3 regions of the Streptomyces sp. NPDC102437 genome follow, and region 1 is predicted to be linked to each of the others. Evidence: riboswitches for the same ligand, from Rfam matches in the RefSeq annotation. Region 1 holds a riboswitch; each other region holds the start of a gene.
What was found. Region 1 has a riboswitch for cobalamin ahead of ACIRJP_RS05500 (FecCD family ABC transporter permease). Riboswitches for the same ligand answer to the same signal wherever they lie in the genome.

Region 1 (7,744 bases):
TCGTGCAGCGCGGTGAGGACGGTCAGTCCGCTGCGGCGTACCAGGGCCAGCACTTCCAGCTGCTGTGCGATGTCCAGGTGGTTGGTCGGTTCGTCGAGCACCAGCAGCCGGGGCCGCTGGGCCAGTGCGCGGGCGATCAGCACCCGTTGTTTCTCGCCGCCGGAGAGTGTGAGGAAGCCGCGCTCGGCAAGGTGGCGTGCGCCGACGTCCGCCAGGGCGGTCTCGCACACGAGCCGGTCCTCGTCGGTGGTCCGGCCCATCGACCGCTGGTGCGGCATCCGGCCCATCGCCACGACCTCGGCGGCCGTGAAGTCGAATTCGGCGAACGCCTCCTGGGGCAGTGCGGCAAGCAGGCGGGCCCCTTCGCGCGCGCTCATGCCGTACAGGTCCTCGCCGCCGAGCCGCACCGTGCCCGAGGAGGGGCGCAGCGCCCGGTAGACGCAGCGCAACAGGGTTGACTTTCCACTGCCGTTGGGGCCGACCAGACCAACGAGCTGCCCCTCCCCCGCTCCCAGCGTGGCGTCCTCCACCAGCCGTGCCCCGGCGATCTCGACCGTCAGGGCATCGATGTCGATCCGCATCACGCGCCTCCGAACGTATAGGAGCGGCGGCGCATCAGCAGCACGAAGCACGGCACGCCGATGACCGCGGTGACCACGCCCACCGGCAGTTCGGCGGGCGCGAGCAGCACCCGGGAGAGGATGTCCACCCAGATCAGCAGAACGGCGCCCGCCAGTGGGGCGACGGCCAGCAGCCGGCGGTGGTCGGCGCCGACCAGCATCCGTACGGCGTGCGGCACCATCAGGCCGACGAAGCCGATCGCCCCGCTCACCGCGACGACCGCCCCGGTGACGGCCGCGGAGACCAGGAAGAGCTCCTTGCGCAGCCGTCCCGCGTCCACGCCCAGCGCGGCGGCGGTCTCGTCGCCCATGGCCAGGGCGTTCAGCCGGCGCGCCGACCAGGCGAGGTGGGCGAGGCCGCCGAGCACGGCCCCCGCCGCGATCGGCACGGAGGCCCAGGTGGCGCCGCCGAGGCTGCCGAGCATCCACATCATCGCGGAGCGGGCGGCCTCGCCGCGTTCGGCCGCGAACACCATGAAGGTGGTGACGGCCGAGAAGCCGTAGTACATCGCGGTGCCCGTCAGGACGAGCCGCAGCGGGGTCAGGCCGCGGGCGGTGCGTGCGATCGCGTACACCAGCACCATGGCGAGGAGCGCGGAGAGGAACGCCGCCGTGGAGAGCGCCCAGATGCCCAGCGTTCCGAAGGCGCCGAAGATGAGCACGGCATTGGCGCCGACGGCCGCGCCCGAGGAGATACCGAGGACGAACGGGTCGGCGAGGGCGTTGCGGACCATGGCCTGCACGGCGACGCCGATGGCCGCGAGTCCGGCCCCGACGACCGCGGCCAGCACGGCGCGCGGAAAGCGCAGTTCCCAGACGATGGTGTACGCCGGCACCTGCTCGGGGGTTATCCGGCCGCCGGTCAGCCCGGCCCACAGGCAGTGCAGCACTTCGCCCCAGGAGAGCCCCGATGCTCCGATGCCCGCCCCGCAGACGAGCGAGACCAGGAGCACGGCGCACAGGGTGGCCAGCAGCAGTGGCAGCGACACGCGCCGGGGCGGCGCGGGCCCGGCCGCGGCGCGGGAGGTGCGCGGGGGGACGGCGGGTTTGCGGTCGATGGGTGTGGCCACGGGCGGTCGCTTTCGCCTCGGGCCGTGCACCTACGTGATCAAGGAGCAGCCCGGACGCGAAGCGCCCTGCGCAGCACCACTCGCAGTCCACGGCGAATTGACAGGAGCCTTCACCGCCGCGGGTAATCGGGCTTACGGCGCCCGATGTCGGGCTCCGCCTACCGTTGCGGGTCAGCGCCGGATTTCGACCGGACTTCCCCCGCGGGGCATGTGCAGCTTATAGCTCGCGCGGACAGGTGGTGCGGGACACCCCCACAACGAAGCGGGCGCATGCCTCCGTGCGACCGGCCGGCCCGTTCCGGGGCCGATTCGTGGCGCTCCTGCCTGAGCACCCGACGGTCGCGGTACGGTGCTCAGTTCCGTGATGCGTCCGGGTGGTCGATCCGGGTCGGGAACGGGTCTCCGGTGTCCGAGTCGGCCACGAAGAGCGGTGTCGACCGGCCATGCTCAGGTACCCGTTGACACGCTGCGTGAGGCTGAATCCGTACCCGTCGGGGGTACCCGCGTTTCCCGCGAGCGGGCGCGACGTGCTGAAGGTCCGCGTCGGCCGCCGGCTTCGTACGACCGCCGAATAGGATCCCGGTGGCCGAGCGGGATGCCTGGCGATGGCACGGCAGGGTGAGGAGGGGCGTCGTGGGTCCCATACCGGGTGCGCGGGAAGAGCTGGACCGGCTGGGCCGAGCGCTGCGGGCGCAACTGGTCGAGTTGATCGACGACTTGGCTCCCGGCAGTGATCTGCGCCTGCTGTTTCTCGACGAGCCGCGCATCGTCGACTGGCATGAACCGCTCCGCCACCAGTACTCGGCCGGCTGCTTCGTCGGGAAGCGTCGCGCGAACGTCAGTGGCGCCGCCATCGCGTCTCGCGCGGTCGCCCTGCTCGACTCGGCGGGCTGGGAGTGCGCGACGTCTCAGGAGGACGCCGATGGGACGCCCCGAATCGTGGTCACCGGCCGCCACGACGGCTGCAGCATCGAGGTCCGTGCGATCGAGCACGGGCCCAACGTGTCGTTCAGCGGGCAGACGCCGGCGATGGCCCTGTACGAGCCGGAGGAGTTCCGGTGGCCGGAGCCGGTGCGCACGGCCGATACCCTCACGGCCGGATTTGTGCTGTGCTACGAGTGCGACGGTCTGGGTTGGTGTCCCGGGTGCGGGGGACGCGGCTGGGTGCACGACGAAACCCATGGACGGAAGAACTGCCCGGAATGCCGGCGGAGTCGCGCCTGCGTGATCTGCCGGGGTGCGGCACAGCTTCCCATCTCCGATCTGTCGACGTATCAACGCGGCCATTACCCCGAATTGGGCCTGTAGCGAGTCGTCGTACGTCTGCCTCGCCCGGGGGAAGCAGGCCGCAATCCTCATGTGACCGTTCGATCTCTGCCTCCGTCACACGACACGCGTCGAGCGTGGTGAGGCCCGCCGCGTGTATCAGCTCCCCCTCGCGTCCGATCGGCTTGACCGTGCCTCCGGAGGAGTCGGTGCCCGCCACCACCAGGATCCCCATCTGGTGGGCCGTTCGCACCGCTTCCTTCAGGACCGGCAGATACGCACGCCCGCGCTCGGCCAGCACCGGGTTCGACGAGTCGACGGGTCCGGCGATCGCGCTCAGCGTCGGGGTGAAGGCGGTTGCCCTGCGCCTCATGTCGTGCAGAGTGCGCTCACCCACGAAAACGCCGTGCTCCAGGGAGCGCATGCCGGCCCGGACCGCGTCGTCGCAGCCGCGCTCGCTGTAGCTGTGGCACAGCACGCCCTTGCCGCCGCGCCGTGCCGTCGCCACGACCTCGTAGAGCTGCTCGTACGAGTAGACCTGGGCCAGCGGGTCCTGTTCCGGCAGGCCCGCGCGCTCGTTGACGCGCGTCTTGATCACGTCGGCGCCGCGGGCGAGGTTCACCTCGACGACCCGGCGCAGCGCCTCGGCGGAACGGACGCCGCCCTTCGACCGCGCGAGGGGGGTGAGGTCCGGGTCGGCCAGGATTGGGTCACCCAGGGGACTGCGGGACGAACACACTGAGGACGACCAGCCAGTCGAGGAAGTGGTTCCAGACCCCGGCGAGTGCGGCGGCGGTTCCGATGATGCCCAGGACCAGGGTCATCAGACGCATCCGGGTGTTGGTCAGGTGCGACCAGCTCAGGGCGCCGTTGTAGAGGCAGTGGCTGCAGACCGAGCCGAGATTGACGAAGACGAACACCGCGGCGAGGGTGCTCAGGAGGGCTCCGTGGCCGCTGGTGAGGATGGGCAGGAAGTTCCCGCCGACGGTCGGGGCCGAGGCGATCGCTCCGGCCGCCACGACCAGGCCGCCGGTGATCTGGGCGACGAGGCTGGCTATGGGGAACGCGGTCGCGGTGGCGAGGACTGCTTCCCTGCCGTTCCTGGACCATCGGGTGAAGCCGGCGGTCATGGTGCCGGAGTCGGCGAAGGTGGCCATGATGAGCGAGACGGCGGCGCCGAAGGTCAGTGTGCTGTTTCCCGGGGCGCCCTGGTAGTCGAAGACCGCGCCGAGGTCGTGGTCCCTGGCGACGATGACGAGGGCGATCACACCGACGACGATGAACAGGGGTGCGGCCACGGCGCCCAGCCATGACAGGGCGCGGATGCCCAGATACGTGATCGCGATGAAAGCGGCCCCGGCAGTACGGCGACCAGTTGCTCGTGCCGGCCGAAGGCATGGTGGAGGGTGGCGCCGGTGTTGGGCGATCTCCTCCTCGACGGGGACGTTGTCACTGAAGAGCATCACGTGCAGGTTGTTCTCCAGGGCCTCGCGTCCGGCGTAGGCGCCGTTGACCGCGATCACCGCGAGGTTGGCGTCCGGGTTGTGCGCCGCGGCCGCCGCGACAGTCCGGTGGGTGACCGCGTGGGCCCCGCCGGCCGGCTTTTTGTGCACGAGGAGGGCTTCGACCTCGGTCAGCGCCTGCTCGGTGTCGGTGTCCTCACGGGTTACGAGGACGATCACGAGGTCACCGTTGGTGGCGGCCGCGAGCTCGGTCGTGAGGAGACCGAGGTTGTTCAGCACGCCTTTGTTCGTCTCGGTGCCCATGGCCACGAAGGCATGGTCCACCCCGTCCAGGGTGTTGGCCTTGGTGGAGATGGACATCAGCTACACCGAGTCGAAATAGGTGTTCTTCTTGATGACTGCTGTGATGCTCACAGCGAACCTCGCAGTTCCTTTCCAGGTGGAGTCCGGTCAGCAGGCCGGACAGGGTGTCGGTGCCGGAGGTGTGGCCGATGGCCAGCGCGCGGCGGACCGGGTTGCGGAGGGTTTCGGTGACCTGCGCCTCGCTGCGTCCGGCGGTCGCGGCGAGGGCGTGCAGTACCGCCGGCCAGGGGTCGCGTACGCGCCCGGCCAGGGCTTCGCGCAGGGTCGTCAGGCTCAGCAGCGTCGTCCGCCCGGGGCGGTCGCCGAGCACTGCGGCAAGGGTGCGGGCGAAGGGGCGCAGGCGGGTGCCGGTCAGCGCGGACAGCAGGGCAGGTCCGGTGAGGAAGTCGTCGCCGGACATGCTGGTGATGCTGACGGACGGTGACTTCGTCAGCGAGAACTGGGGGACGGCCGAGCAGCGGGACATTCTCACGGCCTCACCGGAGGCGATCTCCCGACTGGCCTTCGCCGAGGGGCCGATGAAGCCGAAGGTCGACGCCGTCGTACGGGTCGCCCAGGCCGGCGGGCGGGCTCTCATCGGTCCCTCGAACGGCTCGACGACCTCCTCGACCGGAACATCGGCACGGAGATCCGCCCGGATGTCCCGGACGGCATCGTCTACGCCTGAGGGCCAGAATCCTTCGTCTGGATCAGGCAAGGGCAGGGACCGGGGCACGCGAGCCCGGCATGATCCGGACGAAAGGCCCTGGGGGCGGCCCACCGACGGGCGCGCCGCCCCGGCCCGCCGCTCCGGTCAGTCCCTGGACCTGCGTCGCGCGGCGGCCGCGTTGCGGCCTGTCACCAGGTGTGCGCCGGCCAGCCGTTCGACGGTCGCGACATCCCGCTCCGCGATCGCCTGGTACAGCCCTTCGTGCTCCTGCGCGACGCCCGTCAGGTCGTCGTGCTGCCCAAGCAGCCAGCGCATCCTGCTTTTAAGGGTGCTCTGGAGCTCGTTCAGGAGTTCGTTGTCGGCGAGCTCGGTCACCGTCTCGTGGAAGTCGGCGGCGGCACGGTGGGCCCGTACGGCGTCGCCCTTCTCCGCCGCCTTCAGCTCGGTGTCGAGATCGGAACGGAGCTTTTCCAGTCCCGCGCGGGTGCGCCGCTGGGCGGCGAGCCGGAAGGTCAGCGTCTCTAGCGCCGCTCGTACCTCGTCCAGGTCCTCGACGTCCGCCGGTGTGAACTCCCGTACAACGGCCCAGGTCCGCGGCCTCGGCGTGACCAGCCCCTCGGTGACCAGTGCCTTCAGGGCCTCTCGGATGGGCAGCCTGCTCACACCGAGCTCCGCGGCGAGCTCACGCTCTACGAGTTTGCTGCCCGGCTCACGCACACCGTCGATGATCTCGTCACGCAGCAGGCGCGTGACCCGCTCCGACTCGGGCTCGAACTCCCCAGACCCTGTCATGTCCTCGATTCTCTCATCACTCGAAGTCGTTGTTCGGTTCGCCGTCCACGGGACGGGTTTCTCAGGCCGGTGCGTAGCCGCGCGCGCGGACCAGATCGTGGGCGATCCGGGTGAAGGCGCGCGCGGCAGCGCTCTCGTAGGCACTCTCCCGGTGCAGCAGGGTGGCCACGCGGGCGGGCAGCGGAGGGTCGATGGGAATCGGCCTGAGATGCGGGTGGTCGTCCGTCACCGCGTCGGGCAGCACGGTGGCCAGCAGGCCGGTGCGCCGGACGATCTCCGTCAGGGCCTGAATGGTGTTGGCCTCCACAGCGATCGGCGGGCTGACACGATGCTGCGCGAAGTAGCCGTCGATGTGGATCCGGGTGGCGAAGTCGGTGCTGAGCAGCGCGAGTTGCTGGTCCACCAGGTCACGTACCGGCAGCGGCCGGTCGCCTCGGTCCTGGGCGCGGTCCGTGGTGACGACGAGGCTGAGGGTCTCGGTGAACAGCGCGGTCGCGGTGATGCCGGGCAGATGGGTTCCGGCGAAGGCGATGCCGAGATCGAGGTCGTCGGCCAGCAGGCTCGCCTCGATGCGGTCCTGGGTCATTTCCCGCAGGTCCAGCGTGATACCGGGATGGTGCGTGTGCAACGCCTCCACCAGCGGGCCGATCAGGTACGCGGTGAACGTCGGCGTCACCGCGAGGCGCAGATGCCCCCGGGAGAGGTCGGCGACATCGAGTACGGCACGGTCGGCGGCGGCCAGCTCGCGCAGCGCCCGCTGCGCGTAGTGCACATAGGCCTCGCCCGCGTCGGTGGGGCGGACGCTGCGGCCACTGCGGTCGAGCAACTGGACACCGACGAGGCGCTCCAGCTGCTTGATCTGCTGCGACAGCGTCGGCTGGGAGATGCGCAGCTCTTCGGCGGCGCGCGTGAAGTTGCCGTGCTCGGCCACCGCGATCAGATAGCGGAGGTGACGTAGTTCCGGACCCATGCTCCAAGTATAGAGAAACCCAATCGATATCCCCACGAGTGCGTCTCGCCGCCTATGACCGCTGCCGGCAGGGGTGCCTGCTCACACCCTTAAGCCATTGATGTGATCTATGAAGATTATGGATAGCAAGACTTGGACACTATAGGTGGAGCTCATGCATGGTGGATCTCGTCAGCCCGCCTGGCCGACATTCACCGAAGGGACTGACCGATGCACGACCTCACGGACGGCCTCGCGCGTTTCCGCCGCGAAGTCTTTCCGGCAAAGGCGGAGCTCTTCGCCGACCTGGCCACCACTCACCGGCCGAAGACACTGTTCATCGGCTGCTCCGACGCCCGAGTGGTCCCCGAACTGATCACACAGAGCGACCCGGGCGAGCTGTTCGTCATCCGCACGGCCGGCAATCTGGTCCCGGCCCACTCCGCCGGCCCGGACGGCATCGCGGCCAGCATCGAGTACGCCGTCACCGTGCTGCGCGTGACCGACATCGTCATCTGCGGCCACTCCTCCTGCGGCGCGATGACCGCCCTTGCGGAGGGCCACGACCTGAG
Region 2 (7,744 bases), on a different contig from region 1:
TGCCGCTGCCCGACGAGGGCGCGGCGATCACCAGACGAGGAATGTTCACTGCCGGTGCCTCACCATTCGATACCCCGCTGGCCCTTCTGACCGGCGTCCATCGGGTGCTTGACCTTCGACATCTCGGTCACCAGATCGGCGGCGTCCAGCAGCTTCTGCGGCGCGTTGCGCCCGGTGACGACCACGTGCTGCGCACCGGGGCGCTCGCGCAGCACCTCGACCACCTCGTCGGTGTCGATCCACCCCCAGTGCATCGGGTACGCGAACTCGTCGAGGACGTACAGCCGGTACGTCTCGGCGGCCAGGTCGCGCTTGACCTGCTCCCAGCCCTCGCGCGCCGCCTCCTCGTTGTCCATCTGGCCGTCGCGCTGCACCCATGACCAGCCCTCGCCCATCTTGTTCCAGACGACGGACCCGCCCTCGCCGCTGGCCCCGAGGACCTTCAGCGCGTTCTCCTCGCCGACCTTCCACTTCGCCGACTTGACGAACTGGAAGACACCGATCGGCCACCCCTGATTCCAGGCGCGCAGCGCGAGCCCGAAGGCCGCCGTCGACTTCCCCTTGCCGGTGCCGGTGTGCACCATCAGCAGCGGACGATTGCGGCGCTGACGGGTCGTGAGCCCGTCGTCGGGCACGGTGGTCGGCTGTCCCTGCGGCATTACGCGGCCCTCCTGTTGGTTTCCTGAACGTCCTTGACGAGCCCGGCGATCGCCTCGGCCCGCAATTCGTCGAGCGTGACGGCGCTTCCCCCCAGATCGCGCGCGAGGCTTCCCGCGAGGCCGAGCCGTACCGGGCCCGACTCGCAGTCCACGACGACGGACGCGACGCCCTCCGCCTCGTGCAGCCGCGCCGCCCGGGAGGCCAGTGCCACCGGGTCGGGCCCCCCGGTCGCCCGCCCGTCGGTCACCACGACCAGCAACGGCCGCCGCGACGGATCGCGCAGCCGCTCCACCCGCAGCACCTCGTGGGCCTTGAGCAGCCCGGCCGCGAGCGGGGTGCGCCCGCCGGTCGGCAGCAGCTCCAGCCGCGCCGCCGCGGCGTCCACCGACGACGTCGGGGGCAGCGCCACCTCGGCCTCCCTGCCCCGGAAGGTGATCAGCCCGACCTTGTCCCGCCGCTGGTACGCGTCCAGCAGCAGCGAGAGGACCGCACCCTTCACCGCGGCCATCCGATGCCGGGCGGCCATCGACCCGGAGGCGTCCACCACGAAGAGCACGAGGTTGCCCTCGCGTCCCTCCCGGACCGCCTGCCGCAGGTCGTCCCGCCGGACCACAAGACCGCGCCCGGACCGGCCCCGCGTCCGCTGGTGCGGGGCGGCGGCCTGCACGGTCGCCGCCAGATGCAGCTTGGTCAGGGCGCCCTGCGGACGCCGCGCGCCGGTCGTACGCCCGTGCTCGGTGCGGGCCCGGGAGCGCCGTCCCGCCGCGCCCTCGCCCAGCCCGGGAACGCTCAGCATCTTCGTGCGGAACGGCTCGGTGGCGGCCACCGGCTGCCGCTCACCGCCCCCGGAGGACTGCCCCTGCCCTTGTTCCCGGCCCTGTTCCGGTACGGACGGAGCGGGCGTGTCGCCGGACTCGCCCCCGGCGTCCGGCGGCGTCTCGGGGCCGTCGCCGCGCGGGGGGCGGCCGCCGCCACCCGGGCCGTCCGGGTCCGGGTCGTCGTCCTCGCCGCCGTTCTGCTCCAGCGTGTCGTCGAGCTTGTCCTCGTCGAGGCCCGGCGCGTCGAACGGATTGCGCCGGCGCCGGTGGGGGAGGGCGAGCAGGGCGGCCTGCCGCACGTCCTCGGCGAGCACATCCGTACGCCCCGCCCAGGCGGCCAGCGCGGTGGCCGTCCGCGCCATCACGATGTCCGCGCGCATCCCGTCGACCTCGAAGGCCGCGCAGGTGGCCGCGATCTGCCGCAACGCCGCGTCGCCGAGCCGCACTTCGGGCAGGAGGGCACGCGCGGCGACGATCCTCGCCCGCAACGCGTCCTCGTCGTCGGCCCACTTGGCGGCGAACGCCGCCGGGTCGTCGTCGTACGCGAGCCGCCGCCGCACGACCTCGACCCGCTGATCGGTCTCCCGGGACGCGGCGACCTCCACGGTCAGCCCGAACCGGTCGAGCAACTGCGGCCGCAGCTCGCCCTCCTCGGGGTTCATCGTCCCCACGAGCAGGAATCGCGCCGCGTGCCGTACGGAGACGCCTTCGCGCTCCACGTACGAGGCACCCATCGCCGCCGCGTCCAGCAGCAGGTCCACGAGGTGGTCGTGGAGCAGGTTGACCTCGTCGACGTAGAGGATCCCGCGATGCGCGTCGGCGAGCAGGCCCGGCTCGAACGCCTTCACGCCCTCCGCGAGCGCCCGCTCGATGTCGAGCGCCCCGACGAGCCGGTCCTCGGACGCGCCGACCGGCAGCTCCACCATCCGGGCATCCCGCGGCACACCGGTCCCGGCGTCGTGGGGGCCGTCCGGACACACCGGGTCGGGCGACGCGGGGTCGCAGGAGAAACGGCAGCCGGAGACGACGTCCACCTCGGGCAGCAGCGCCGAGAGCGCGCGCACGGCGGTGCTCTTGGCGGTGCCCTTCTCCCCGCGCACGAGGACGCCGCCGATGTTCGGTGCGACGGAGTTGAGAAGCAGGGCGAGTTGCAGGTCCTGCTGCCCGACGACGGCGGTGAACGGGAAATGCGTGCTCACGGGGCGATCCCTCCTGCGGGTGAGTGGGCATGAAGAAGGCGGTCTCGGGACGCGCTGTTCACCGGCGGCCTCCCGGGGCCGCGGGGGCGGCGGGGGCAGCGGGGGCTCCCGGGGCGATGAAGGGAAGACCCGACGGTGCGCCCGACTCGATGAGCCGCAGCAGCGCGTCGGTGTCCGCGTGCTCCTCGACGAGATCGCCGAGGCGGTCCAGCTGCTCCTCGCGCAGCGCCGCGAAGCAGGTGTCCGGAGCGGGGACGAAGCGCCGGCCGGCGCCACGGGCGACCTCGGCCAGGAAGCGGCGGCGGAACTCGTCGCTCTCCAGCGAGCCGTGCCAGTGGGTGCCCCACACGGCGCCGACCCGGCAGCCGTCCAGGAACGGCTCCCCGCCCCGCACGTCCGCCACGCCTTGGTGGATCTCGTACCCCTCGACCGGCGCGCCGAGCGCCTCGCCGACGGGCCGGGCCAGGGTCTTCTCGCGGTCGAAGCGGATGTGTACGGGGAGCAGGCCGAGGCCCGCCACCTGTCCGGCCCGCGACTCGACCTCGTCCTCGATGTGCTCGCCGAGGATCTGGAAGCCGCCGCAGATGCCGAGGACCGGCCGGCCCTCGGCCGCGCGCCGTACCAGCGCGTCGGCGAGGCCGCGCTCGCGCAGCCAGGCCAGCGCCTTCACGGTGCCGCGGGTGCCGGGCACCACGGCCAGGTCCGCGTCGGACAGCTCCTCGGCGCGGTCCACGAACCTGACGACTACGCCGGGCTCCGCGGCCAGCGCGTCCACATCGGTGAAATTCGACATCAGCGGCACCGCGCACACCGCGACGCGCAGCACGTCCTCGCCGTGCGGCGGCGCGACGGCCGACTCGCGCACGGCGCCGCGCAACGAGACCCGCAGCCCGTCCTCCTCGTCGATGCCGAGCCCGTGGGCGAAGGGCAGCACCCCGTACGTCGGCCGGCCGGTGAGGTCCCGCAGCATCTCCAGGCCCGGCTCCAGCAGCGACACGTCGCCGCGGAACTTGTTGACGAGATAGCCGGCGATCAGGGTCTGGTCCTCGGCGGCGAGCAGCGCCGTCGTACCGAAGAACGAGGCGAAGACGCCACCGCGGTCGATGTCGCCGACGACCACCACCGGGAAGCGCGCCGCCCGCGCGATGCCCATGTTCACGATGTCCGTGCGCCGCAGATTGATCTCGGCCGGGCTGCCCGCCCCCTCGCAGATCACCGCGTCGTACGTGCCCCGGAGCTGCTCCAGGCAGTCCACGACCGTGGAGAGCAGCGCCTCCTGCCTGCCCCCGTGGTAGCCGCGGGCGCTCATCTCGCCGACCGGCTTCCCCATCAGGACGACCTGGCTGGAGCGGTCGCTGCCGGGCTTGAGCAGGACCGGGTTCATCAGCGCGCTCGGCTCGACGCGGGCGGCCTGGGCCTGCATGGCCTGGGCGCGCCCTATCTCGGCGCCCTCCCGGGTGACGAACGAGTTGAGCGACATGTTCTGCGCCTTGAAGGGCGCCACCTTCACGCCCCGGCGCACGAGCCAGCGGCAGATCCCTGCCGTGACGACGCTCTTGCCCGCGTCGGAGGTGGTTCCGGCGACCAGCAGCCCGCCGCTCATGCGTTGCTCCGTCCTGTGGTGCGAGGTCCCGCCAGGTTGGTCGCGGTGCTCCGGCGCCCCGCGATCCGCCGTGCGGCGAGGGCCGCGCCGAGCCGTCCCGCCACGCACACGCCGAGCGCCAGCGCACTCACCCGGCGCGACAGCCGCACCACGCGCTCGATGTCCGCGGTCTCCACCGCCCGGCCCGTCTCCCCGTTGAGCACGGGGCGGTGCTCGACCCGGCCGCCGTACGCGAGGGTCCCGCCGAGCCGTACGCCGAGCGCACCCGCGAACGAGGCCTCCACCGGGCCCGCGTTGGGGCTCGGGTGCTTCGCGGCATCGGCCCGCCAGGCGCGGACCGCGCCACGCGGGCGCCCCCCGGCGGCCACGGCGAGGAGGGCCGTGAGCCGGGCGCCCGGCCAGCCCGCGAGGTCGTCCAGGCGGGCCGAGGCCCAGCCGTAGCGCAGATGCCGGGGCGAGCGGTGCCCGACCATGGCGTCGAGGGTGTTGGCGGCCCGGAAACCGGCCAGCCCGGGGACCCCGGCCAGCGCACCCCACACCAGGGCGCCGACCACGGCGTCCGAGGTGTTCTCGGCCACGGACTCCACCACGGCGCGGGCGATCTGCGGTCCGTCCAGGGAGTGCGGGTCGCGTCCACACAGATGCGGCAGCCGCTCGCGGGCCAGCTCGATGTCACCGGCGGCCAGGGCGGAGCCGATGGCCCGCGCCTCGCGGCCCAGGGACGTACCGCCGACGACGGACCAGGTGGCGGCGGCGGTCAGTGCCACGGAGGCGGCGGGGCTGCGGCGCACGGCACGGGTGAGCAGCGCGGCACCGCCTGCGGCGCCTCCTGCGCAGACGAGGGTGTGCAGCGTGCCCCAGCCGCGGTGATCGCGCCACAGACGGCGCTCGACGCCCGCCGCGGCCCGCCCGAAGGCGGCGACCGGGTGTCCCCTGCGGGGGTCACCGAGCAGCAGGTCGCCGATCAGGCCGGCCGTGGCGCCGTACGCGAAGATGCGGTCGGCTCGCACGGCTCAGCCGGCCGTCGCGCCTCGGCGGACCTTTGTACAAAAGGCTCTCGTGGAGAGCACCGGGACAACGGACGCACGGCAGCCGGGCATGGCGATATGTCCTCACTCAGGGTCCGCGCCCTGGTTCGACGTGACCGGCGACGAGAGTCTCCTGGCTCCCGGATCCGCGGTTCCCCCGGCCTTCCAGCCCGCTCGCGCGAGCCGTGACTTCCGGTGTGGGGGACCGCTCCCCGGTGACAGTGGCGGGACCGCGCCGGATTCGCACCGGCTTCCTCTGCTGTCGCCGTAATTGGCTCCGGCAGTCCACCACGCTCTGCGAACGCCCGTCAACCTGCCGTTGACCTGCGACGGCGCAGTGTGCTGAGACGCACATCGGGCCGGACACACGTGGTGTCCGGCCCGACGGGAGAGCGTGCGCGGGAGCGGCTCAGGCGACGATCAGATAGATCCCGTACGCGACGGCCGCCGCGCACAGCCCGAAGCAGACGTACGCGCCGGCGCGGGCCAGCAGCAGCGAGCCGCCGGAGCCGCCCTGCGCCGCCGGTTCCGGCTGCTTGGAGAGGCCGACGATGCCCAGGGTGAAGAGGCCCACCAGCGCGACGGTGACAACGAGGGAGACGCCGAATACGGAGCCGAGGGCTGCCCAGTCGATGTTCATGCTGATTCCTTAGACGGCCGGCTCAGACGGTGGCGGGTCGCGCCGGGTCCTGGGTGGTTCCGGCCGGGGCCGGAATGGTGGTCATGAGGTTCAGGTCCGGCGTCTGGGCCGCGGCCGCGGTGGGCGGCGGGCTGACGGCGGCGATGGCCTGGGTGACGACGCCCGCGGGCTCGGTGCCGCCGTCCGACGGGGCGACGTCGCCGTGGCCGACCGGCTTGCGGCGCGACACCAGCCAGATGGCACCGGAGCCCGCGACCAGCAGCGCCGCGACGACCACGACGCCCCAGGTGCCCTGCTTGGTGAGGAGCTCCGCGCCCGCCCCGACCAGACCGGCGGCCGGCAGGGTCAGACCCCAGGCGACGAACATCCGGGTGGCGGTGGACCAGCGGACCACACCGCCCTGCCGGCCGAGGCCCGCGCCCATCACGGCGCCGGAGCAGGACTGGGTGGTGGAGAGGGAGAAGCCGAGGTGCGAGGAGGCCAGGATGACCGTGGCCGCACTGGTCTGGGCGGCGAAGCCCTGCGGCGGCTTGAGGTCGGTGAGGCCGCTGCCCATGGTGCGGATGATGCGCCAGCCGCCCAGGTAGGTGCCGAGCGCGATGGCCGTACCGGCGCAGACGATGACCCAGACCGGCGGGTTGGAGCCCGGGTGCAGGACGCCGCCGGTGACCAGGGCCAGGGTGATGATGCCCATGGTCTTCTGCGCGTCGTTGGTGCCGTGGGCGAGCGAGACCAGCCCGGCCGAGGCGATCTGGCCGGCCCGGTAACCCTTGGCGGTGGCCTTCTCCTGGGCGTCGTTGCGGACCTTGCCGCCGATCCGGTACGTCAGCCTGGTGGCCAGCAGCGCGGCCAGACCGGCGACGACCGGGGCGGCGACCGCGGGGAGCAGCACCTTGGTGACGACGGTGCCGCCGTTGACGGACGACCAGCCGGCCGACATCACCGCCGCGCCGATCAGGCCGCCGAACAGGGCGTGCGAGGAGCTGGACGGCAGTCCGACCAGCCAGGTCAGCAGGTTCCACAGAATGGCGCCGACGAGCGCCGCGAAGATGACTTCTGTCCGCAGCCCGTCCTCGTTGATGATCCCGCCGGAGATCGTCTTCGCGACCTCCACCGACAGGAACGCGCCGACGAGATTGAGAACGGCGGACATGGCCACCGCTGTCTTCGGTCTGAGTGCACCGGTCGAGATGGTGGTCGCCATCGCGTTCGCGGTGTCATGGAAACCGTTCGTGAAATCGAACACTAGAGCTGTCACGATCACAATCGCGAGTAGCAGCGTGATGTGTTCCATTTACCCAGGCAATCGTTCGACGTCATTGGCATGTGGACCGTAGGCAATCTGGGTGAACGGAAGATGAACTGGGCAGGGCGCTGTGGTGTTCCAAAGCGGAGCCGAAGCATTCCGCTTGTTGCCGCAGGGGGTGCGCCCCGGCCGTTCTGCGGGGCGTGGCCCGGCCCGCCGGCGGGGTACGGCCCTGTTTCCTGGCGGAGCACGGCTGTGGCCGATCGCATACCCGTTTGCCCCCGGGGCTGACAGGATCGGCGCATGAGCGATCAGCAGCGGGACGCGATCGGACGGGCCTGGGACGGCGTCGTCGCCACCGCCCGGCGGACGGCGGCCGAGGGCCTCGTCGTCGGGACCTCGGGAAACGTTTCGGCACGGGTCGGCGACACCATCCTGGTCACGCCGAGCGGAGTGCCGTACGACCGGCTGGGCCCCGAGGACGCCGTCGGCGTCGATCCGGAGGGCAACCGCGTACTCGGCGAACTCGCCCCGACCAGCGAACTCCCCC
Region 3 (7,744 bases), on a different contig from region 1:
TCCTCGTCGCCGTACGGCAGCAGGCAGATGACGGGGCCGAAGATCTCCTCGCGGGCGATGCGCATGGAGTTGTCCACGTCTCCGAAGAGGGTCGGCTCGACGTACCAGCCCCGCTCCTGGGACGCCGGACGTCCGCCACCGGTAAGGATCTTGGCGCCCTCGTCCTGCCCGATCCTGATGTAGTCCAGCGAGCGTTGCTGCTGGCGTCGCGCGACCAGCGGGCCGAGTTCGGTGGCCGGGTCGAGCGGATCGCCCACCTTCAGCGCACCCGCCGCGGCGGCGAACGCCTCGGCCGTCTCGTCGTAGCGGGAGCGCGGTACGAGAATGCGGGTCTGGGCCACGCACGCCTGGCCGTTGATCATCCAGGCGAAGGGGACGATGCCCGCCACGGCGGTGTCCAGATCGGCGTCGGGGAGGATCACGGCGGCGGACTTGCCGCCCAGCTCCAGGGTGACCCGGGTGAGATTGCGGGAGGCGACCTCCATCACCCGGCGCCCGGCGGCCACCGACCCGGTGAACGACACCTTGTCGACGCCGGGGTGCCCGACCAGGTACTCGCTGACCTCGCGGTCGGCCGGAAGGATGGAGAGCACGCCCTCCGGCAGTCCGGCATCGGCGGCGATCTCGGCCAGGATGTAGGCGTCCAGCGGCGATTCGGGCGAGACCTTGAGCACGGCGGAGCAGCCGGCCAGCAGCGCGGGCGCGAGCTTGGCGGCGGCGGTGAACTGCGGAACGTTCCACGGCACCACGGCCGCGACCACCCCGACCGGCTCCCGCCGCACCAGCAACGGCCCGAGCGCCCCGCTCCGCCGCTCCTCGTACGCGAATTCGCGGGCGACGGTGATCGCCGAGTCCCACACCATCATCGCGGCGAGGGCCTGCACCATGACGCTCGACGTGTACGGCGTGCCGTTCTCCGAGCTGATGACCCGGGCGATCTCCTCGTACCGGACGGCGAACGCGTCCTTGATCCTGGTCACCACCGCGATCCGCTCGTCCAGGCTCATCCTGGGCCAGGGCCCCTCGTCGAACGCCCGCCGCCCGGCGGCGACGGCCGCGTCCACGTCCGCCTCACAGGCATGGGGCACCCGGCCGATGACCTGCTCGGTGTGGGGCGAGACGACCTCGATGGTGTCCCGGCCCAGCGGATCGACCAACTCCCCGCCGATGAACAGTTTTCCGTGTTCGACAAGCTCGGTCATGACTGCTGCCTCCCGCGGCGCGGTGCGTTGCCCGAATCGACGTCCGGTCCGGGTCGACATCCGACTCGATGTCCGACCGGGTGTCCGACTCAGGATCTGACTCTGTGTCAGAACTGATACCAGTTCCAGTTCCAGTAGTCCACGTCCGTGACAACACCCCGAACCAGATGGTCGACCGGGGCTACTACTGGAACAAGTTCTCGTTACAGTGGGCCCGACGCGCCCACACGCGGGCGCGACGGATCGCAGCCGCACGTCGCCGAGAGAGATGGGGACCTCATGACGCAGGTGACCGACCACGGCGGGGGCGTGCACAGCATCAAGGTGCCCATCCCGGACAATCCGCTCGGCCACACCCTCGTGCACGTCCTGGACACCGATCGGGGACCGGTCCTGATCGACACCGGATGGGACGACCCCGAGGCCTGGGACACGCTCTGCGCCGGACTCGCCGCCGTCGGTACGGAGATGGCCGACATCCACGGGGTGGTCATCACCCACCACCACCCCGACCATCACGGGCTCTCCGGGCAGGTGCGCGAGGCCTCCGGGGCCTGGATCGCCATGCATGCGGCGGACACCGCGATCGTGCGCCGTACCCGGGAGTCCGAACCCGGCAGGTGGCTGACGTATCTCGCGGCCAAACTCACCGCGGTCGGAGCGCCCGAGGCGCATCTCGCGCCGTTGCGGGCCGCCGCGGCCGACGGGGGCCGGATGCGGACGCTGCCAGGGCTGCGGGCCGCGCTCCCGGACCGCGAGATCGTCCCCGGTGAGCTGCTCGATCTGGCGGGGCGCAGGCTGCGGGCGATCTGGACGCCGGGGCACACGCCGGGGCATGTGTGCCTGCACCTGGAGGAGGAGCACCCCGGCAGTCTGCCGGGCCGGGGGCGGCTCTTCTCGGGGGATCACCTGCTGCCGGGTATCAGCCCGCACATCGGGCTGTACGAAGACCCGGACGACGCCACGGCCACCGACCCCCTCGGCGACTACCTCGACTCGCTGGAGCGGATCGGCCGGCTCGGGGCCGCCGAGGTGCTGCCCGCCCACCAGTACGCCTTCACCGATGCGGCGGGGCGGGTACGGGAGCTCCTCGGGCATCACGAGGAACGGCTGACCGGGCTGCTCGGGCTGCTGGCGGAGCCGCTGACGCCGTGGGAGCTGGCCGAGCGGATGGAGTGGAACCGGCCCTGGGAGCAGATCCCGCACGGCTCCCGGAACATCGCCGTCTCGGAGGCGGAGGCGCATCTGCGACGGCTGGTGAAGCTCGGGCGCGCGGAGGCGGTGGCGGGCACCGATCCCGTGACGTACGTCGCGGTGTGAGGGGTGGAGTGCCTCGCGGTGTTGGCGGTAGCGTCCGGTGGCGTGCGCTGCTGTGCGAGGCGTGGCGGTCCGGTGGGGTGCGGCGCGGTGTGACGGTCGCGTGCCTCGCGGCGCGAGCGCGGCCTGCGGTGCGGAGCGGAACGGCGTGATGTACGTCTCGGTGTGATCAGGGGCGCTCCTCCCGGCCCGGACCCCGCCCGGACCCGCCCGGTACAGTGTGCGGGTCGTCATCATGCCCGTTCAGGGGGAAGCCGGTGCGAATCCGGCACTGACCACGCAGCCGTGAACCGTCTTCGCAGGCGGTGAGTCGGAATGCCCTGTCCGCGGTCGTGACCGGCTCGGACCACCGGATCCCCCGGTGGTCGGCACCGTCGAGGTATACGGAGCCGGAGCCTGGTGCCTGAGCGTGCCTGTGCCCGGTTCACCCCGCAGGAGAGGCCCCGCCCGCCATGACCGTACGTCGCAGCGCAGCAACGCTCGCCGCCACCGCCGCCGTGCTCTGCGCGGCCGCTGCGCCGGTCGCGGTGGCAGCGCCGTCCCCGTCGCCCTCGCCGTCCGTCGCGCTGCCTTCCGGGCTGTACGGCACGGCGGACCCCACCTACGACGGCGTGTGGCGGCAGTCGATGGCCTTCCTCGCCCAGCGGCTCGAAGGGGTCACCCCGGCCGCGAAGTCGGTGGAGTGGCTGATCTCCCAGCAGTGCGCCGACGGTTCCTACGCCGCGTTCCGGCCCGATACCGCCAAGCCGTGCGACGCGAAGACCGTGCGGGACACCAATGCCGCCGCGGCCGCCACCCAGACCCTGGTCGAGGTGGGCGGGCACCGCGAGACCGTGAACAACTCGGTGCGCTGGCTGAAGTCCGTGCAGAACGAGGACGGCGGCTGGGGCTACACCGCGGGCGCGCCCAGTGACGCCAACTCGACCTCCCTGGTGATCGGCGCCCTCGCCCGCCAGGGGCAGCGGCTCGCGGACATCACGACGCCCGGCGGCAAGACCCCCTACGACCCGCTGCTCACGCTCGCGATCCCGTGCGGCGGGAAGGACGGTGGCGCCTTCGCGTACCAGGCCGACAAGAAGGGCGGGCTCGCCGCCAACGCGGACGCCACCGCGGCCGCCGTGCTCGGCACGATGGGCAAGGCGATGGCGGTCGGGAACAACGCCGCGGGCAAGGCGCCCAGTTGCCGGCCCGGTTCCGGGCTCACGCCCGAGCAGGCCGCCCAGAACGGCGCCCACTACCTCACCGGTGCCCTCGCCGGCAGCGGCCACCTGAACCAGGCGCCGATGCCCGGTGCCACCGACACCACCCCGCAGCCCGACTTCGGCAACACCGCGGACGCGGTCGTCGCGCTCTCCGCGGCCGGCCACCAGGACAAGGCGGCGGGGGCCATCTCCTGGCTGAAGAAGAACTCCGCGGACTGGGCCGCCCAAAGCGGCCCCGCCGCCTACGCCCAGCTGATCCTTGCCGCCCACGCGACCGGCGACAACGCCCGGGACTTCGGCGGCGTCGACCTGGTAGCCCGGCTGAACGCGGCCGGCCCCGAGCCCGCCGCCGTGGTGACGCCCGACCCGTCCGCCGACACCGGGTACGAGCCCACGGAGAAGGACCAGGTCCACAGCGGCGACGACGTGATCGGGGGCGTGTGGTGGTACATCGGCATCGGCCTCGTCCTCGCCGCGATCGCGTTCTTCCTGATCAGCGGTCGCCGGAAGAACAGGCAGCCGTGAGGCGCGCGGGACGGACCACCGCGCTGCTGGTGGTCCTGGGCGCCGTCTGGGCCCTGCTCGGCGCGGTACCGGCCCAGGCGGCCGGCTACCGGTACTGGTCGTTCTGGGAGAGCGCCGGCTCCGACTGGACGTACGCCACCCAGGGCCCGTCCCTGGTCCGGCCGGACGACGGGGCGGTGCAGGGCTTCCGGTTCTCGGTCAGCGAGGACTCCCAGGACTCGGCGAAGCCGCGCCGCGCCCCCGACTTCGCGAAGATCTGCGCGGACACCCCGGCGAAGGACGGCACCAAGCGAATAGCGCTCGTCATCGACCCGGGCACGGCCGCGGACGCCCCGGCCGGTGAGACGCCGCCCGCGCCGCGTACCGCGTGTGCGCGGGTCGCCCCGGACGCGAGCGCGGCGGAGGCGCTCGCCTCGGTGGCGAAGCCGCTGCGCTACAGCAGCGACGCGATGCTCTGCGCCATCACCGGCTACCCGGGCTCCGGCTGCGGCGAACAGGTCTCCGGCGACGGGCAGGGCACGCCCGCCGGATCGGCGTCCGCCTCGGCCACACCGGCCGGATCCGCCGCGTCCTCCGGTTCCGGCGGCTCCTTCGGCCCGTCCGCCGGGGTGCTCGTCGGTGTCGGTGCCGTGCTTCTGCTCGGCATCGCCGCGGTAGTGCAGTCCCGCCGCCGCCGCGGATGACCGCCCAGACCGGCTCCGCGGTCCTGGCGCGCCGTCGTCCGCTGCGCGCCCCCGAGGCGACCCGGAGCAACGCCCTGCCCGCCGGGGCGTGGTGGCTGTGGGCGCTCGGACTCGCCACCGCCGCGTCCCGGACCACCAATCCGCTGCTGCTCGGGCTGCTGATCGCGGTGGCCGGCTACGTGGTCGCCGCGCGTCGTACGGACGCGCCGTGGGCCCGTTCGTACGGGGCGTTCATCCGGATCGGGCTGTTCGTCGTCGGTGTGCGGCTGGTCTTCTCCGTCTTCCTCGGTTCGCCGATCCCCGGTACGCACACGGTGTTCACGCTCCCCGAAGTGCCGCTGCCCGACTGGGCGAAGGGGGTCAGGATCGGCGGCCGGGTCACCACCGAGCAGCTGCTCTTCGCGCTGTACGACGGGGCGAAGCTGGCCACGCTGCTGATCTGCGTCGGGGCGGCGAACTCGCTCGCCAACCCGGCCCGGCTGCTGAAGTCGCTGCCGGGCGCGCTGTACGAGGCGGGGGTCGCCGTCGTCGTCGCGATGACGTTCGCGCCGAACATGGTCGCCGACGTGATGCGGCTGCGCACCGCACGGCGGCTGCGGGGCCGTGCGACCGGCGGCATCAAGGCGGTCCTGCAGATCGGACTGCCGGTCCTGGAGGGCGCGTTGGAGCGGTCGGTCGCGGTGGCCGCGTCGATGGACGCGCGCGGCTACGGGCGTACCGCCCAGGTCCCGCCCGCCGTCCGCCGCACCACGAACGTCCTCACGCTCGGCGGGCTGCTCGGAGTGTGCGCCGGTACGTACGGGCTGCTGGCCGCGCAGGGCGCGGTGTACGGGCTGCCGGTGCTGATCGCCGGGCTCGTCGCCGCCATTGCCGGGCTGCGGCTCGGCGGGGCCCGCTCGGTCCGTACCCGCTACCGGCCCGACCGGTGGGGCGCGCGGGCCTGGCTGGTCGCGGGTTCGGGTGTCGCGGTGGCGGGGGCGATGATCTGGGCGGGCGTTGTCGACGAGTCGGCGCTGCACCCCGGGGTCGTCCCGCTGGTCGCGCCGGTGCTTCCGCTGTGGCCCGCGGCGGCGGTGCTGATCGGGCTGCTGCCCGCGGTGGTGGCGCCGGTGCCGCCGGTGGGTGCGGTGGGCGCGGTGGGCGCGGCGGCGGGTGCGGCGAATTCCAAGGAGATCCAGTGATCCGGTTCGAGCAGGTCTCGGTGCGGTACGAGGGGACGGAGCGCCCCACCCTGTCCGGGGTCGACCTGACCGTGCCCGAGGGCGAGCTGGTGCTGCTCGTCGGCCCGTCCGGGGTCGGCAAGTCGACGCTGCTGGGTGCCGTTTCCGGTCTGGTGCCGCACTTCACCGGCGGCACGATGAGCGGCCGGGTCACGGTCGACGGGCGTGACACCCGTACCCACAAACCGCGTGAACTCGCCGACCTCGTGGGCACGGTGGGCCAGGACCCGCTCTCCCACTTCGTCACCGACACGGTCGAGGACGAGCTGGCGTACGGCATGGAGTCGCTGGGCCTGGCGCCCGACGTGATGCGGCGGCGGGTCGAGGAGACCCTGGACCTGCTGGGGCTCGCCGGCCTGCGCGACCGGCCGATCGCCACGCTCTCCGGCGGTCAGCAGCAGCGGGTCGCGATCGGTTCCGTCCTCACCCCGCACCCGAAGGTCCTGGTCCTCGACGAGCCGACGTCCGCCCTGGACCCGGCGGCGGCCGAGGAGGTCCTCGCCGTGCTGCAACGGCTGGTGCACGACCTGGGTACGACGGTCCTGATGGCGGAGCACCGGCTGGAGCGGGTGGTGCAGTACGCGGACCGGGTCGTCCTGCTGCCGTCGCCGGGCGCCGCCCCGGTCGTGGGCGGGCCCGCGGACGTCATGGCCGTCTCCCCGGTCCGCCCGCCGGTCGTCGCGCTGGGCCGGCTGGCGGGGTGGGAGCCGCTGCCGCTCTCGGTCCGCGATGCCCGGCGCCGGGCGGCGGACCTGCGCGAACGGCTGGCGGCGGTGCGTCCTCCCGCTCCGGGGCCGGTGGCCGCTCCCGCCCCGGTGCCGCTGAGCCCTTCCCCCGTGCGGCGCGGTGTGCTGGCCCGGCTGCTGGGGCGCGGCGCGCGGACCGCCGAGGTGCCCGAGCCGGTCGCCGACGTCACGGCCCGGGTTGGACGGCTCGGCGTACGGCGCGGGCGCGTCGAGGCACTGCGCCGGGTGACGCTCACCGTCGCCCCCGGCGAGACCGTCGCCCTGATGGGCCGCAACGGCGCGGGCAAGTCCACCCTGCTGGCCACCCTCGTCGGCATGGTCGAGCCCACCACCGGCACCGTCCTCGTCGGCGGCCGGGCCCCGCACCGCACCCAGCCGCGCGAGATGGTGCGCCGGGTCGGGCTCGTACCGCAGGAACCGCGCGATCTGCTGTACGCGGACACCGTCGCCGCCGAGTGCGCCGCGGCGGACAGCGACGCGGGCGCCGCCCCCGGCAGCTGCCGGGCCCTGGTCTCCGAGCTGCTGCCCGGCGTACCGGACGACACCCATCCACGCGATCTTTCCGAGGGCCAGCGGCTCGCGCTCGCCCTGGCCGTCGTGCTCACCGCGCGGCCCCCGCTGCTGCTCCTGGACGAGCCGACCCGTGGCCTGGACTACGCGGCGAAGGCCCGGCTGGTCGGGGTGCTCCGGGGCCTCGCGGCCGACGGCCACGCGATCGTGCTGGCCACGCACGATGTGGAGCTCGCCGCGGAACTGGCGCACCGGGTGGTGATCCTCGCCGACGGGGAGGTCGTCGCGGACGGGGAGACCCGGCAGGTGGTGGTCTCGTCCCCGGCGTTCGCCCCGCAG

Region 2: linked by a shared signal. The riboswitch ahead of ACIRJP_RS31225 (cobalamin biosynthesis protein) and the one ahead of ACIRJP_RS05500 (FecCD family ABC transporter permease) in region 1 are both predicted to bind cobalamin.
Region 3: linked by a shared signal. The riboswitch ahead of ACIRJP_RS23895 (prenyltransferase/squalene oxidase repeat-containing protein) and the one ahead of ACIRJP_RS05500 (FecCD family ABC transporter permease) in region 1 are both predicted to bind cobalamin.

The regions. Positions count from the first base shown of each region.
Region 1 covers NZ_JBIWKI010000003.1:114,957-122,700, forward strand. The annotation lists gene ACIRJP_RS05495 (ABC transporter ATP-binding protein) at 1-581, opposite strand, end outside; gene ACIRJP_RS05500 (FecCD family ABC transporter permease) at 581-1,690, opposite strand; cobalamin riboswitch at 1,790-1,923, opposite strand; gene ACIRJP_RS05505 (hypothetical protein) at 2,324-2,998, shown strand; partial or broken gene ACIRJP_RS05510 (amidohydrolase) at 3,078-3,699, opposite strand; partial or broken gene ACIRJP_RS05515 (cytosine permease) at 3,745-4,722, opposite strand; gene ACIRJP_RS05520 (DUF2877 domain-containing protein) at 4,643-5,359, opposite strand; gene ACIRJP_RS05525 (GntR family transcriptional regulator) at 5,576-6,223, opposite strand; gene cynR (transcriptional regulator CynR) at 6,285-7,193, opposite strand; gene ACIRJP_RS05535 (carbonic anhydrase) at 7,404-7,744, shown strand, end outside.
Region 2 covers NZ_JBIWKI010000031.1:64,070-71,813, reverse strand. The annotation lists gene ACIRJP_RS31245 (cobyrinate a,c-diamide synthase) at 1-49, opposite strand, end outside; gene cobO (cob(I)yrinic acid a,c-diamide adenosyltransferase) at 60-659, opposite strand; gene ACIRJP_RS31235 (putative cobaltochelatase) at 659-2,677, opposite strand; gene ACIRJP_RS31230 (cobyric acid synthase) at 2,736-4,280, opposite strand; gene ACIRJP_RS31225 (cobalamin biosynthesis protein) at 4,277-5,290, opposite strand; cobalamin riboswitch at 5,435-5,566, opposite strand; gene ACIRJP_RS31220 (hypothetical protein) at 5,718-5,948, opposite strand; gene ACIRJP_RS31215 (anion permease) at 5,971-7,242, opposite strand; gene ACIRJP_RS31210 (class II aldolase/adducin family protein) at 7,498-7,744, shown strand, end outside.
Region 3 covers NZ_JBIWKI010000019.1:26,403-34,146, reverse strand. The annotation lists gene ACIRJP_RS23905 (aldehyde dehydrogenase) at 1-1,202, opposite strand, end outside; gene ACIRJP_RS23900 (MBL fold metallo-hydrolase) at 1,482-2,522, shown strand; cobalamin riboswitch at 2,727-2,862, shown strand; gene ACIRJP_RS23895 (prenyltransferase/squalene oxidase repeat-containing protein) at 2,972-4,246, shown strand; gene ACIRJP_RS23890 (SCO2322 family protein) at 4,243-4,929, shown strand; gene ACIRJP_RS23885 (energy-coupling factor transporter transmembrane component T) at 4,926-6,110, shown strand; gene ACIRJP_RS23880 (ABC transporter ATP-binding protein) at 6,107-7,744, shown strand, end outside.